Regions from separate parts of the Pseudoalteromonas issachenkonii genome, predicted to be linked through region 2. Evidence: predicted binding sites of a transcription regulator. Region 2 holds the regulator's gene; each other region holds the start of a gene.
The links. Region 2 encodes sigma-54, which starts transcription at its own class of promoters, with help from an activator protein. Its sites were predicted from a motif close to GTTGGCACGNNNNTNGNNT; they were not measured.
Positions count from the first base shown of each region.

Region 1: a site for sigma-54 is predicted at 2,260-2,278, ahead of dps (DNA starvation/stationary phase protection protein Dps). Genes of this name have one in related genera too.
Region 3: a site for sigma-54 is predicted at 1,775-1,793, ahead of PISS_RS11560 (flagellar basal body rod protein FlgF). Genes of this name have one in related genera too.
Region 4: a site for sigma-54 is predicted at 1,983-2,001, ahead of PISS_RS06855 (EF-hand domain-containing protein). Genes of this name have one in related genera too.

Region 1 is NZ_CP011030.1:2,736,347-2,740,534, forward strand. It holds gene PISS_RS12685 (CBS domain-containing protein) at 79-498, shown strand; gene PISS_RS12690 (DUF2237 family protein) at 664-1,026, shown strand; gene corA (magnesium/cobalt transporter CorA) at 1,060-2,016, opposite strand; gene dps (DNA starvation/stationary phase protection protein Dps) at 2,365-2,889, shown strand; gene PISS_RS12705 (SulP family inorganic anion transporter) at 3,075-4,188, shown strand, end outside.
Region 2 is NZ_CP011030.1:461,664-465,851, reverse strand. It holds gene lptC (LPS export ABC transporter periplasmic protein LptC) at 1-379, shown strand, start outside; gene lptA (lipopolysaccharide transport periplasmic protein LptA) at 369-908, shown strand; gene lptB (LPS export ABC transporter ATP-binding protein) at 905-1,630, shown strand; gene PISS_RS02110 (RNA polymerase factor sigma-54) at 1,965-3,464, shown strand; gene hpf (ribosome hibernation promoting factor) at 3,491-3,778, shown strand; gene ptsN (PTS IIA-like nitrogen regulatory protein PtsN) at 3,783-4,188, shown strand, end outside.
Region 3 is NZ_CP011030.1:2,486,436-2,490,623, reverse strand. It holds gene PISS_RS11570 (flagellar hook assembly protein FlgD) at 1-314, shown strand, start outside; gene flgE (flagellar hook protein FlgE) at 373-1,695, shown strand; gene PISS_RS11560 (flagellar basal body rod protein FlgF) at 1,829-2,572, shown strand; gene flgG (flagellar basal-body rod protein FlgG) at 2,594-3,382, shown strand; gene flgH (flagellar basal body L-ring protein FlgH) at 3,397-4,080, shown strand; gene PISS_RS11545 (flagellar basal body P-ring protein FlgI) at 4,093-4,188, shown strand, end outside.
Region 4 is NZ_CP011030.1:1,480,748-1,484,935, reverse strand. It holds gene rluB (23S rRNA pseudouridine(2605) synthase RluB) at 1-684, opposite strand, end outside; gene scpB (SMC-Scp complex subunit ScpB) at 681-1,271, opposite strand; gene PISS_RS06855 (EF-hand domain-containing protein) at 1,423-1,944, opposite strand; gene PISS_RS06850 (hypothetical protein) at 2,146-2,577, opposite strand; gene xthA (exodeoxyribonuclease III) at 2,818-3,624, shown strand; gene PISS_RS06840 (energy-coupling factor ABC transporter permease) at 3,630-4,188, shown strand, end outside.

The DNA.
Region 1 (4,188 bases), 1.1 Mb from region 2:
TTGATCTCAATAAGGTGCAAAGCTTAAAAAGCGCGCTAATATAATGTGATATACCACACGCTTTATAAAGGAATAAACATGAGTCAAAACGTTGCAGACTTAATGACACCTAACCCATTCTCAGTGAATATAAAAAGTACTTTGCACGACGCACATAATTTAATGAAAGAAAAAAATGTTCGTCACATTCCCGTTATCGACGAAGATGGCGCATTTGTTGGCATGCTTACGCAAAAAATTATGGTCGCCAAAGTAATGGGGATCATGGCTACTTTTGGCGCAAATGCACTACAACGCAAAGAAAAACTCACAAAAGTAGAAGATATTATGGTGAGTGACTTTATTAGTGTCACTCCAGCCCAGCCATTATCAGATGTGGTTAAGTTTTTTGTAGAGAATCGCCATGGCTGTATGCCTGTGGTTAGCGAGCAAGGTCAGCTGGTAGGTATTTTAACCTCTTCTGATTTTGTGCGTTTAGCTGCGGCGCTATTATCTTAACTTAATAGCACAATAAAAAACCTGCGTTTTGAATTTACTCAAAGCGCAGCTATTTTTATAAACAAATACCTACCCAGAAGCCTCTTCATATATAGCTAAGTCACTAACAGCCTGTTATGGTAAGCAGCTCTTTTCAGCAGTTATCACTAAAAGGTAATTTGTTATATGGCTAATCAATTAAATGTACTGGGAACTCGCCTACAACTATGTTGTGGCAATGGCGGCTATACTCGCGAAGGGTTTTGCTATGTGCCAGATTCAGACTTTGGTAATCACAGTGTGTGCGCCATTATGACCGACGAATTTTTGCAATTTTCTAAGGCGCAAGGTAACGATTTAATTAGCCCAAATCCTTTGTATGATTTTGCTGGCTTAAAAGCTGGCGACAAATGGTGCTTGTGCGCAGTGCGTTGGTACCATGCCATTGCTGCGAACGTTGCTCCTCCTGTTGTACTTGAAGCAACAAACCAAAAAGCGCTAGATATTATTCCCCTTGAAGTATTAAAAGCACATCAATATACCGGGTAATGATTTGAGCGCTCAGCTTGCAATATTAAAGTATTATAACCACCCTTTATGTTTAAAAAATAAATAAGGGGCAAAGCCCGACAGCAACATAATGCCAATTGCAAATGGATAACCCCATTCCCATTGTAGCTCAGGCATTATATTAAAATTCATACCATACACACTAGCCACTACTGTAGGCGGTAAGAAAACCACTGAGGCAATAGAAAAGGTTTTAATAATTTGATTTTGTTCAATATTAATAAAGCCTTGTGTTGAATCCATCAAAAAGTTCACCTTGTCGAACAAAAAGGTACAGTGCGACATTAAAGTTTCTATATCGAGTACAATTTCTCGAAGAGATTCGCGCTCATCATTTTGCGCGCCTATACGGCGTATTAAGAACGAAATATTGCGTCGCGTATCCATTAAACATAAACGCACTTTACCATTAGCATCTTCTAAGCGAGCTATGCGACCAACCGCCTCTTCTAAGTCTGAGTTATCTTCTTCAAGTACATAAGCACTGAGCTTCTCTAATTGATGATGCATGTCTTCGAGCATATCCGCGTGGTTTTCAACTTTTTGATCAAATAAAGTGATTAATAATTGTTTTGCTGTATCGCATGCCACCTGACCTTTGCGCGCTCTTAAGCGCAGTAGTCTAAAATCAGCCAATTCCTCATCACGAATAGTAAGTAAGCAATTGTTTTGCAACAAACAAGCTACCGTTACAGTATTAAATCGCCCTTCATTAGGTGACATAAACAATGCATGCACATGTAAACCTTCATTATCGATAAAGCACCTAGACGACGTTTCAATCTCTTCTACATCTACCGAATCTGGAAAAGTTATATTGAGCGTTTTTGCAAGCGCATTTTGCTCCTGCGGTGTTGGATTAATAGTATCAATCCAATGTGCATTCTTTATGGATACTTCAACAGGGGTATCAGGTAAAGGCGCTAACTCTTTGATCACTCCTTGCTCGATGGAAAAAAACCTCAACATACACTTCTCCTTTAATGAATCTTTAAGTTGAGTATATGTAACAGGACATTAATCAACAATGATAATACCTTCATTATAACCACTATAAAGGGCACGCTATTCGCTAACACTTTAAAGTACTGCTGTTTTGCAGAATTTACAAAAAAGTGCATATTTTTCATATGCACTTAATCTTACTGCTTTATCAAGTACTATAAATAAAAATTAAACTGCTATTTTTCAGTTAGTTAAAACTATATCACTATCGGCATGACGATTGCTTCTATAAATATAAGAGGTGTTCGTTATCGCAATTTAAATACTCACTAGAGTAAAGCGAGCACTATTTTTGAAATAGTAGGAGGAATCATGAGTAACAGTAATAATGCAAATAAAGTCGCTGAATTTACCGCTCCCGGTGTAAAAAACGAATCAGCAAATAAAGCAATATCTGTACTAGAAAATCGCATGGTAGCGCTAATTGATTTACAGCTAACTTTAAAACATATTCATTGGAATGTAGTAGGTCCAAACTTTATTGGCGTACATGAAATGCTAGACCCACAAGTAGAAACCGTCCGTGAAATGACCGACACCATAGCAGAACGTATTGCCACTTTAGGCGGCGTCCCAGTTGGCACACCAAAATCGATTGTTGAGCGTCGTACATGGGAAGATTACGCCATAGGTAAAGGCTTAGTAACTGAACACTTAGCCGCATTAGACAAAGTATATAACGGCGTTAACGGTGATCACCGTAAAGCCATAGAATCACTTGCTGAGCTTGATCCGGTATCTGAAGATATGATCATTGCGCAACTTGCAGAGCTTGAGCAATATCAGTGGTTTGTTCGCGCCCACATAGAATCATCTACTGGTCAATTGAATAGCTAATTTTTAAAGCTGTCATTTGACTTACAAAGCCCAGTAACTTGCTGGGCTTTTTTATTTTTAAACTATATTCCTCTTATTAATACACTAGAAATCCCCCTATTTAGCGCATCTAACACGTTTAGTTACTATACTTATTATTAAAGAGAACTTACTATCGACTCCTAATTATTAGCAGGGAATTTGAAGTGTTGTCGCGTCTATATAGCTTTATGCCAGGTTTACACACCTTATTTAATTATCAACGCCAATGGTTTGCAGATGATGTTAGAGCGGCATTATCGGTTGCAGCCGTTGCTTTACCTGTTGCTATAGCTTATGCGCAACTTACAGGCGTTAATGCTGCAGTTGGCCTGTATTCTTGCGTATTACCTATGATGCTTTATGCACTTTTTGGTACCTCTAAACAGCTTATTATTGGCCCTGATGCCGCAACATGTGCGGTTATTGCTGCAGTTGTTACTCCACTTGCTGCAGGCGATAGCTTTAAACATTGGCAATTAGTGATCACCATGACCGCAATGACCGGTTTTTGGTGCTTTATTGCCAGCCGCTTTAAGCTAGGTGTATTAGCCGACTTTTTATCTAAACCAATTTTAATGGGGTTACTAAACGGTGTGGCTATTACCATTATTGTTGGTCAGTTTTCTAAAGTATTTGGCTTTACCTTTGATGAACGCTACTTGCTTGAGCGTTTAGGTGGCGTTCCTACGTATTTATCGCAAACTCATATTCCCACCTTATTAATGGCTTTATTTACCCTCGGCGTTTACTTTGTGTTAAAGCGCTTAAAACCTACATGGCCAGCCTCTATGTTTGCCATTGCACTAGGTGCGGTATTCGTTTGGTTGTTTAATTTAGAGCAATTTGAAATAAAAACCATAGGCACAGTAACCGGTGGTTTGCCTATGTTTAACACCCCAGTCTTTGACGTGGGTATTATTCGAGAACTTGTTGTACCGGCACTCAACTTAGCCATAGTTAGCTTTGTCAGCATGATGCTAACAGCGCGAAGCTTTGCAGCAAAGAATGGATACGACATCGATGCCGATAAAGAATTTAGAGCCTTGGGCATCGCTAATTTAGCGTCAGCATTATCCCAAGGCTTTGCCGTTAGTGGTGCCGACTCACGCACAGCCGTAAACGACGACTCTGGCGGAAAAACCCAATTAGTTTCGATTATAGCTGCCGCTATTATTGGCGTTATCGCTCTTTTTTTAACGGCGCCGCTTGAGTTTATTCCCAGTGCTGCACTCGGGATTGTATTAATAATTGCCTCTGTTCACCTGCTTGATTTAAAGG
Region 2 (4,188 bases):
GAGCCATAAGGTAACTGCGGTAAAAATGGAGTTGTATCAACAACTCGGTTTTACCTTTTTTGAAAAGCCTATATTCACTTTATACAACGAGCAGCAAACATGGCGTATTAACGCCGATGAAGCCACCCTCTACGACGACCGTCAACTGGTGTTAGAGGGTAATGTAACCGCTCAAAACTTAGTAGATAACGCCATGATCGATACGATCACCGCCCAGACCATCAATGTTGATATAAAACTATTAACCATGCAATCACAGCAGCCTGTCGTTATTACAGGACCTAATTTAAAAATCACAGGTAAAGGCCTTGAGGCCGATTTAAAAACCGAGGTGATTAAACTTATTAACCATACGCGAACCCTATATTATGACCAATAACCTATTTAAAATTTTAATTGTTCCCTCACTATTAATTGCTTTTAACAGTAATGGCGCTGAACCTGCTGAAGCCCCCGCTGCTAATCAAATTTCAATTAGTGCAGATAAGCAAGAAGGTCAATTAAAAGAAAACGTAGGCATTTTTGAGAAAAATGTTGAAATTATTCATGGTAATCGCCGTATCACAGCTGACCGTTTAGAAGTGCATAAACGCGATGACCTAGGCGATAACAAACAGTTATTAATTGCCACAGGCAGCCCTGCATATTTTGAAGAAACACAAGCTGATGGCACCATAATGAGCGCCAGTGCTAATGAAGTGCGTTACGATGTGTCGCTGCGTTTTTTAACCTTAATCGGCGATGCAAGCATTGCTCAAGCAGGTCAAAAAATAACAGCTAAAAGTATCACTTACGATATCGAGCAGCAGTTAATTAGCGCAGAAAAAGACGAAAACTCAACAGACCGTGTACACACTATTTTAGTCCCTGTTGAAAATAAAAAAGAAGATGATAAAGGTCAACCATGAGCACATTAAAAGCAGAGCTATTAGCTAAAAGCTACAAAGGTCGTGAAGTTGTAAAAAACGTTGGCCTAGAGGTTGAAGCTGGCAGTATTGTGGGGTTACTTGGCCCTAATGGTGCAGGTAAAACCACCACTTTTTATATGATTGTAGGCCTTGTGCCTAGCGATAAAGGCAAAATATCAATTGATGATAAAGATATTACTTTATTACCGATGCACAGCCGAGCGCGTTTAGGGATTGGTTATTTACCGCAAGAGTCGTCTATTTTTAGAAAGCTGACTGTTTATCAAAACTTAATGGCTATCTTAGAAACACGTAAAGAATTAAATAAACAACAACGCGAAGATACCTTAAATAATTTACTTGATGAATTTAGCATTCAGCATATCCGCGATAGTCAAGGTATGGCTTTATCAGGTGGTGAACGTCGCCGCGTTGAAATTGCTCGCGCGTTAGCAGCAAACCCTAAATTTATCCTTTTAGACGAACCCTTTGCGGGGGTTGATCCTATCTCAGTATTAGATATTAAAAAGATTATAGAGCATCTTAAAAACCGAGGAATTGGCGTATTGATCACAGATCACAACGTACGCGAAACTCTTGATGTTTGTGAAAAAGCCTACATAGTTTCTCATGGGGAGTTAATTGCATCAGGCACTCCAGAATATGTATTAAACGATAAAACAGTACGCGATGTTTATTTAGGCGAGCAGTTCAAGCTCTAATATGTGTGTTATTCCACTAAGCATCTGCTAAGATTAATTATACTTAGGTCTGTTGACCTTTCAAGGTTGAATTTGCAGCAGTCTGTTTGGTATTTAGGCAAGGCAGAGCCTATGTGGTGTGGTATTCCCCATAAATAGGCGATAACGCAGCATCAATGCCAAACAGGCGCTGCCCTTCGGGTTCTGCCTAGGGACGATTTACTCTTTGTTGCTCGGTTTTGACTTAGCCCACTAGGTTACAAACCTCGCGCCGCAATTAAACCGCCCCTAGTTTGAACAAATTTTAATCCGTAAAGGTCAACAGACCGTAATTTAAAAGGATTGTTAGAGATACATGAGGCAATCATTACAGCTGCGCATGGGCCAGCAACTTACAATGACTCCACAGTTGCAACAAGCAATTCGCTTATTGCAACTCAGTACATTGGATCTCCAGCAAGAAATTCAAGAAGCGCTCGATAGCAACCCCTTGCTTGAAGTTGAAGAACACGATTACAGCGAAGACACTGCAGGTAAAAACGAACAAAAAGCCGATAACGATGACTTAACGCTAAGTGCCTCAGCTGACGATAAACCTAGCGAGTATGAGCAAGATAGCGGCGAAGCAATGACCAAAGACACTATTAGCGATGATATGGCTATGGATGTTACTTGGGATGAATATATGAGCGCTGCGCCTGCCTCTTCATCGGGCCCAATGCCAGAAGATGAATCTATTTATCAAGGCTCTTCGACTGAAACGCTGCATGAGTATTTAATGTGGCAACTTCAACTGACGCCGTTTAGTCCTACCGATGAAGCGATAGCTATTGCAATTGTAGAAGCTGTAGACGACTCAGGGATTCTAACCCTTAGCTGTGAAGAAATATTAGAAAGCTTTAACCAAGAAAACGACGGCGAAGATGAAGTTGAACTTGACGAAATAGAAGCGGTACTAAAGCGTATTCAACTATTTGATCCAGTGGGAATAGCCGCGCGTAGTTTACAAGAGTGCTTGTGTATTCAGCTAAATCAATTTGATAAAGACACACCTTTTTTAAACGAAACAAAAATGATCTTAACCGATCATATTGATTTACTTGCTGCACGTGACTATCGCACGTTAATGAAAAAAACAAAGCTTAAAGAAGATGAGCTTAAAGAAATCATGACGTTGATTCATACGCTCAGCCCAAAACCGGCAGACACTATTGTCAGAGAAGAGTCTGAATACGTTATTCCTGATGTGTCGGTTAAAAAAGTTAAAGGTCGTTGGGTAGTTGAATTAAACCCAGATAGCATGCCTAAGATCAGAGTAAATAGCCAATATGCAGCTATGTCGCGTACGGTTAAATCAAGTGGTGATAGCCAGTTTATTCGCTCGCACTTACAAGAGGCTAAATGGTTTATAAAAAGCTTAGAAAGTAGAAATGACACGCTACTTAAAGTAACCAACTGTATTGTGCAGCAGCAACAGGCCTTTTTTGAACACGGTCCTGAGGCTATGAAGCCTATGGTGCTTAACGATGTGGCTGAAATGGTGGAAATGCATGAGTCGACTATATCGCGTGTTACTACGCAAAAATACATGCATACACCACGTGGCATTTTTGAGCTTAAATATTTCTTTTCAAGCCATGTAAGTACTGAAAATGGTGGCGAATGTTCATCAACAGCAATACGTGCATTAATTAAAAAATTAATCGCTGCAGAAAACTCAGCTAAACCATTGAGTGATAGTAAAATTGCAGATATATTGGCAGAGCAAGGAATTAAAGTAGCGAGGAGAACCATTGCAAAATATCGCGAATCTCTAGCTATTCCCCCGTCTAATCAACGTAAAAGTTTGATTTAAGGCGTACAACAAAGAGGAAAATGTTTATGCAACTGAATTTAACTGGTCGCCATGTAGATATTACCGACTCGCTTAGAGACTACGTAAATAGTAAATTTTCGAAGTTACAGAGGCACACTGATCACATAACGAATGTGCACGTTATTCTCGATGTAGAAAAACTAAACCAAAAAGCTGAAGCAACCGTTCATGTTAGTGGCGCTGAGATTTTTGCCTCTACTGAGCATCAAGATATGTATGCCGCTATAGACTCGCTCATTGACAAGCTAGATCGTCAAGTAATTAAACACAAAGAGAAACTTGCTCGACACTAACACTATGAAACTAAGCTCACTTATCTGTCAGGACTGCAGTAAAGCTGCGGTCCTTTTTAATAGTAAAAAAAGAATTTTAGAATTTATCAGTGAATTGGCTCACAATAAGCTGCCCTATTTAACACAACAAGATATTCTTAATGCATTAACTGCAAGAGAAAAGCTTGGAAGTACAGGCATTGGTCGAGGCATTGCTATTCCACATGGTCGCATGAGTGGTGCTCAAGAGCCCCTTGCTTTGATTTTAGTGAGCGAAACAGCTATTAATTTTGATGCGATTGATAACCGACCGGTTGACATTTTTGTCGCGTTAATTGTTCCCGATGGCGATAATCAGCAGCATTTGAAGACGCTAGCCACGATTGCTGATAAGCTCAATGATAAAGAATTTTGTAAACAGTTACGCGCCG
Region 3 (4,188 bases), 1.4 Mb from region 2:
CTGAAAAGCCGGTAGACAATTTAACGCTTCGTATTGAAGATGCATCAGGGCAATTAGTTAAAACTATTGATTTAGGCACGCAGCCTGCAGGTGCGGTTCGCTTTGCATGGGATGGTAAAAACGAAGCGGGTGAACGACTTCCTCCTGGTGAATACAATGTTAAAGCTGAAGGCAGTACGGATGGCGAATTCTCTAGCTTACCAATTGCCTCATTCAAAAATATTGAGAGTGTTAATATTAATGGCTCAAGCGGCATTATTATTAATACCAAAGAAGGTGCGGTTAGGCTGACTGATGTCGCAGAAATCGCGTAATAGATTTTATGTATTTTTTAGCCAATAGGCTAAATATTTTTTAGGTTAGAGGTTAATTATGAGCTTCAATATTGCATTAACAGGCCTTGCTGCCGCACAAAAAGATTTAGATGTTACCGCCAATAATATTGCCAACGTAAATACCACGGGCTTTAAAGAGTCTCGCGCTGAATTTGCTGATGTGTACGCATCATCAGTATTTAGCGCCGGTAAAACGAAAAATGGTGATGGTGTACAAACCACTATGGTTGCCCAGCAGTTTCATCAGGGCTCGCTGCAGTTTACTAATAATTCACTGGATTTAGCGATCACAGGTGAGGGGTATTTTGCTACCAGTCAAGACTTAGGCGCACAAGACTTTACCTACACGCGTGCGGGTGCATTTAAGCTTAATAAAGATAACTTTGTTGTAGATGCTAAAGGTAATTTTTTACAAAGCTTCCCAGTTGATGAAGTTAGTGGTGATACGACCTCTGTAAGTCTTAGTACTTCATCTGCTTTACAAATACCAGATTCTTCGGGCTCTCCGCGCTCTACTTCAAACGTTTATACATCATTTAACGTCGATTCTCGAGAAGATGTAATAGCTGTCCCTTTTGATGCAACAGACAGTACTACTTATAACTCTTCGACATCGACCACAATGTATGACTCACTTGGTGAGCCACATGTTCTACAATTCTTTTTTGTAAAAACAGCGCCTAATGAATGGCAAGTACATGGTACGCTTGATAAAACTCCCTTTGATGCAACTGGTGCCGCGACAGCAACACCAAGCCCGCTAAGTACCTTTGGGTTTGATGCTAGCGGTTTGCCTGCAACGACTAATGGTGCTCCAAATGTTGGTCCAACCTTTACTGATGTTAATTTAACCGGAGCTAATTTATCGGGTATTTTATCTAATGGCGCCCAATTTGATGATATTGCGATTAATTGGCGCGATGAGGCCGGTACTGCAAATAGAACGCCTACTCAATATGCGAGTCGCTTTGAGGTGAAAGCACTAGAGCAAGATGGTGCGACAGTAGGTCGCTTAGCGGGTATTGATATTGGTACAGATGGAAAAGTTGTTGCATCTTACAGTAATGGTGATTCAACTTACTTAGGTCAAGTTGCCATGGTGCGCTTTTCAAACTCACAAGGTTTGCAGCAAGTAGGTGACACTTCATGGAAAAAAAGTTTGACCTCGGGGGAACCAATTGCGGGTGAGCCAGGTTCAGGCACACTAGGCAACATTAATTCGTCAGCTCTTGAGCAGTCTAACGTAAACTTAACCAATGAGCTGGTTGATTTGATTAGTGCGCAGCGTAACTTCCAAGCAAACTCTCGTGCGCTTGAGGTTAACTCAACTATTCAACAGAACATCCTTCAGATCAGATAATCATATTTTGATTTACTAAGGCTGCTTAGTGCAGCCTTTTTTATTCCTCTCCTAAAATCTTATTCACACTTAAATTTAATTTGGCACTTATATTGCATTTACTCATACATAGATTTCTTAATGAGTCGATGTTATGGATAAAATGGTCTACATAGCGGCATCTGGCGCTAAACAAAGCATGCAAGGGCTTGCTCTTAAAGCCAATAATTTGGCAAATGCGAATACCACTGGGTTTAAATCTGATTTTGCGCAAGCACGGTCAATGCAGGCTTTCGGTGAAGGTTTGCCGACTCGTGTTTTTGCTATGCAGGAGCGCCCAGGATCAAACATGACATCGGGCGGTGTTGTTGAAACAGGTCGCAGCCTTGATATTGCTATGAGTGATAACGCATGGCTGAGTGTTCAGGATGCCTCTGGTAATGAAGCCTATACAAAAGTGGGTTCGTTAAATATAACGGCTGAAGGAATGTTGACTACCAGCGACGGTCGTCAAGTTATTGGCGAAGGTGGGCCAGTCATATTACCTGTACCGATTGAAAAAATTGAATTTAGCAAAGATGGCACTATTCAAGTTCGCCCTCAAGGTGCACCGGCTAACTTTTTAGAAGAAGTTGATCGGCTAAAAGTAGTTGATGCAAACAACGCTACACTCGAGAAGGGTAACGATGGCTTATTTAGAGCTAAACCAGGCCAAATAGTCGAAACATCAGCCAATGTACAAGTATTAGGTGGCACATTAGAAAAATCGAATGTAAATCCTGTGCATGAAATGGTCGATATGATCAGTCATCAACGCCAATTTGAATTACAAGTAAAACTGATGAAAACAGCTGAAGAGATTGACGAACGTCAAGAACAGCTGATGCGCATCGTTTAACTATAACGTGAGGATATTATTATGAATCCAGCATTATGGATAAGTAAAACAGGGCTTGACGCTCAACAAACAGATATATCGGTTATATCAAATAACTTAGCGAATGCCAGTACAGTGGGTTACAAAAAAAGCCGCGCTATTTTTGAAGACTTACTCTACCAAAATATTAATCAACCAGGCGGTCGCTCATCGCAAGACACCGAAATGCCGTCAGGCTTAATGCTGGGCGCGGGTACGAAAGTGGTCGCTAATCAGAAAAACTTTTCCCAAGGTAACATGCTCACCACTGAAAATTCATTAGATTGGATGATTTCTGGTCCTGGATTTTTTGAGGTTTTACAGCCTGATGGCAATATTGCCTATTCGCGTAACGGCCAGTTTACCACCGACGGTGAGGGGCGAGTTGTAACTTCGGGTGCCGGTTACGTTGTTCAGCCTGAAATGAATGTGCCTGATGATGCACAGTCAATCACCGTATCTCAAGATGGTGAAGTGTCAGTTCGAATTAAAGGTCAAGCCGAAAACGTGGTTATTGGTCAAATTACTATTAGTGATTTTATCAATCCGTCGGGCCTTGAGCCTATAGGGCAAAACCTTTATACCGAAACTGCAGTAAGTGGTGCACCTGTTCAAGGTAACCCGGGGGTTGAGGGCTTAGGTACAATTATTCAAGGTTCACTTGAAACATCAAATGTAAATGTGACCGAAGAGTTGGTTAATTTGATTGAAACTCAGCGAGTTTACGAAATGAACTCAAAGGTAATTTCAGCGGTTGATGAAATGATGAGCTACATCAATCAACAATTATAGTCTTGGGGGATTGTATGCGTAATATCATGTTATTTGCAGTAGGGACTTTACTGTTAAGCGGTTGTGTATCTACACAAAATAATGAAGTAGTGCAGGACGATCCCTACTATGCACCTATGTATCCTGAGCCTAATATGGAGCCAGTGGTAGCAACTGGCTCTTTATTCAGTACTCAGTTATCGAATGACTTATATGCCGATAAGAAAGCACTTAGAACAGGCGATATCATTACGGTTAAATTGCAAGAGTCAACCCAAGCCACAAAAGCGGCTAAAACAGAAACAGATAAACAAACAGATGCTAGCCTCGATCCTGTTATTGGTTTAGGTGGTTTACCGGTTAATATTGGTGGCGATAGTATTCAATTTGGGGTTGGTAGTGATGCGTCGTTTAAAGGTGACTCAAAATCAAATCAATCAAACAGCCTAGTTGGCGATATTTCGGTTAACGTGATGCGAGTATTACCAAATGGTAATTTAGTGATTCGCGGTGAAAAATGGCTAACGCTAAATACCGGTGAAGAATTTATTCGCTTAGAGGGGTTAGTGCGTCCACAAGATGTTAATGCTGATAATACCGTTGAGTCTAATCGTATTGCGAATGCGCGTATTCAGTATTCAGGTAAGGGTCAAACTCAAGAGGCACAAAGCCCGGGTTGGTTAACGCGTTTCTTTAGTAGCTCATTGTTTCCCTTTTAGAGGACATTCAACATGAATGGTTTTAAAGTTTTTTGTTTTATGGTGCTACTAGGCTGGCAATTTACTGCCAGTGCTGAGCGAATTAAAGATGTGTCTATGGTCGAAGGG
Region 4 (4,188 bases), 1.0 Mb from region 2:
ACCTTGCGGTACACGCTTATCAAGCTCTAATTTACCGTAACGAATACGAATAAGACGTGATACTTCCACATCTTGTGATTGCCATAAACGACGCACTTCACGGTTACGACCTTCGTTAAGCGTTACATTATACCAACGATTAATACCTTCACCGCCCATAGGCTTGATACCAGTGAACTTTGCGGGGCCATCTTCAAGTTCTACGCCACGCAGTAAGTTTTTCATTGTTTCGTCAGTGACTTCACCAAATACACGTGCTGAATATTCGCGTTCAACTTCATAGCTTGGGTGCATTAAGCGGTTTGCCAATTCACCGTCATTGGTAAACAGCATTAGGCCTGAGGTATTCACGTCTAATCGGCCTACTGCTATCCAGCGATCGCCATCAATACGAGGTAAGCGGTCAAAAACGGTTCTACGGCCTTCAGGGTCTTTACGCGTACTTAACTCGCCTTCTGGTTTGTTATACATAATTACACGACAAATTCTGTCTGCTTTTTCTTCTATTTTAACGGTATGGCCGTCAACACGAATTAAATCGGTTTCTTCAACCCTGTCGCCTAACTTAGCTACTTTACCATTTACACTCACACGATTTGCATCAATGTATTTTTCCATTTCACGGCGTGAGCCTACACCTGCACGGGCTAGGACTTTTTGTAACTTTTCACCTTGTATACTCATTCGGATGGTTCTCTCACAGAAGGATCACTTAATAACTGGGTAATTTTACTTTGCTGTTGCTCTGGCAATGCGGGTAAATCATGAAGTCCCGTTATCGAAAAATAATCTAAAAATTGTTTAGTCGTTGCATAAAGTGCCGGTTTACCGGGTACTTCTTTATGCCCAACTACTTTAATCCACTCTCTTTCAAGCAGAGTTTTAATAATATTTGAGCCAGTTGCTACACCCCGCACTTGCTCAATTTCACCACGGGTAATGGGTTGCTTGTATGCAATTAACGACAGGGTTTCGAGTAAAGCTCTCGAGTATTTAGGGGCACGTTCTTGCCATAAATTACTCAACCATGGGCTTAAACTACTGCACGCTTGAAAACGATAGCCACTGCCTACTTCAACTAAACGTATTCCACGCGTCTGATAGTGAACTTGAATGGCCTCTACAGCATCATTAATGCGCGCCATAGAAATTGCTAAGTCGTTTAAAACCGTGTCCTTAAGATGACGTTTTGATACGGGTTTGCCTGCCACAAAAATCGCCGCTTCAATGATTTCAATTAATTGTTCATCACTAATTCGCCGACCAACCATAATCACTCTAAAGTTAATAAAAACACACAGCCATCTATTATGACAGAACAACGGCAAACTAGGAAAACATATTAATAAAATAACATTTTATAGGTATAAAAAAGCCAGTGAAAAACACTGGCTTGGTATCAAGTGTATTTAATAATGTAATTTAGCTATTTTTAAATTGCTCAAGTGCATCGTCCTCTGCAACAGAATCACCATGCTTTTTGATATAGCTATTAAACTCTTTTTTACTTACTCGTTTATCTTTATTGCTGTCCATGTAACCAAAATGATTTGAAATATCATCATCGTCAGCTTCAGAAACTGAAATAAAGCCGTTGCTATCATTATCTAAGCTTTTAAAGTCATTTTCTATTTTATCAAACTTCGCAATATCAGCCTTAAATGCAGACTCACTCACTTCACTATCTGTAGCAACTTTCCCAGCATTTAGCTGCATATAAGCATCATATTCATTACGGCTTATTTGATTATCCATATTTGTATCTATATTTGAAAAGTGCTGCCAAATACTATCATCGTCGGCTTCTGTTTTAGAAATAAAGCCATCGCTGTCGTTATCTAAGCTTGCAAAATCACTGTCGATTTTTTCTAAACCTTGATTTGAAGAACAAGCGGCTAAACTCAATGCGGCTAAAACAGTAGAAGCTATCGTTAATTTTTTCATCAGACGTATCCTTGTATTAATAAATTTCAAATCTAGTAATACAAATACGATGCCAAAAAAATAAACCATTAAAATCAAACAATTAACCAAGAACAACTTCTATTACGATATTTAATAATGCAATTTTTGCAAGCTACTCTGGTAATTTTTGCAAAAAAAAAGCTCGGTAATAACCGAGCTATTTATATCTAATACGGTAATTTAGATTGCAGCGTTTTGGTAACGCTTAACAAAATCAGTAACGCTTTGGCCATTACACTTTAATGAATTTAAGTTACCAATTTGCTTACGTACTGGTTGTAAGCCTTGCTTTAATGCAGTCATACATAACTGTGTTTCTTGGTGTGAATCTTTTGCAAATACTTCTACTTTAGACACAACTGATTGCGTTGCTGCTTCTTTTTTTGCAATGTCACGGATGTCTTGACCGTTACATAGGATACTTTTTGAATAACGCGATAAATATACACCGTGCTTTGCTGCCATTTTACGAGCAGCCGAAAACCCCTCATTGGCGCTTACTACACATAAGTTAGACTCTAATTTGTTGTCTTGGCTGTAATACGTATTGCTTTGCGCAGTAGCAGTTACAGAAACAAAAAGAGAGGCGGCTAAAAGTAATTGAGTTTTCATCAGGTAGTCCTATTTGAACGAGTTAAACAAACGATTTTTGCGCATTATATAGACAACTTTTAACATATCAATTGAATATTTTATTTATTTTATTATTTAATATTGCATTTACAATGTTTAAACATTAAGCAAAAATTGATCAACATTTGTGCAGCTATTTTCTCGTTTCAGTCATGTTATGTCGCTCCAAATACTGATACAATTTAGCTAACAATGAAAATAAATTTGAAGGTAAACTTTATGAAAGTGATTTCTTTTAATATCAATGGCCTGCGTGCTCGCCTACATCAGTTACAAGCTATTATTGATAAACACCAGCCAGATATTATTGGTCTTCAAGAGATAAAAGTGCACGATGAAGCATTTCCGCTAGACGATGTACAAAAAATGGGTTATCACGTTTATTTTCATGGACAAAAAGCGCATTACGGTGTGGCAATGTTATGCAAAAAAGAGCCTAAGTCGGTATTAAAAGGCTTTTCCACCGACACAGATGAGTCGCAAAAGCGAATGATCAGCGTTACCGTAGAGCAAGAAAATGGCCGTGACCTGCATGTCATGAATGGCTACTTCCCGCAAGGCGATAATATCAACCACGAAACTAAATTCCCTTATAAACGTCAATTTTATCAAGACTTAATGACTCACCTAAATAGTCATTACACGCCTGATCAAGATGTAATTGTAATGGGCGATATTAATATCTCTCCAACCGATTTAGATATTGGTATTGGTGAGGTAAACGCAAAACGCTGGTTAAAAACCGGAAAATGTTCATTTCAACCCGTTGAGCGTGAATGGCTAGCAACGTTATTAAACTGGGGCTTTAAAGACACCTTTAGAGAGCAAAACCCAGAAACTAACGATCAATACTCGTGGTTTGACTACCGCTCTAAGGGTTTTGTTGATAATCGTGGACTAAGGATTGATGTGGTTCTGGCAACGCATGACTTAGCAGCTCGCTGTATCGACACCGGTATAGATTACGAATTACGTGCTATCGACAAGCCTTCAGATCATGCGCCTATTTGGTCTGAGTTTAATTAACGATTATGCTAAGCGTGCAATTACAGGCATTACTGTGGATTGGTGTTATTGTTATTGGCTTTTTAAGTGTTAATAAATCAACATACGCCAATTTATTTAATACGCCAGCAAGGCAAACCGGTGTGTTTGCCTGCGCGCTGGTGCTCGCTTTACTATGGCGTATAAAAGCCGGTATTTTACCTGGTCTTGATCTTCATATATTGGGCATTACTGCTGTTACGCTGATTTTAGGCTGGCGTCTGGCTATTTTAAGTTGTGTATTAGCAACAGCTCTGCTAACTGCTTTTGGACAAATAGCATTCGAGCTGATTGCGGTAAAATTACTAATAAGTGCGTTTATTCCAGTATTATTAAGCTACTTTGTATTTATGCTTTGTTACCACTACTTAGCGCGGCACTTTTTTATCTATATATTTGTTTGTAGCTTTTTAACGGCTGGTGTCGTTGCTTGCGTTAACATTATACTCGGGGGTGTTTTTTATTACGCAATTGGCGAATATAATTGGCATCAGCTAACAGAAAACTACATTTATCTCAGTCCTATTTTAGCGTTTCCTGAAGCAA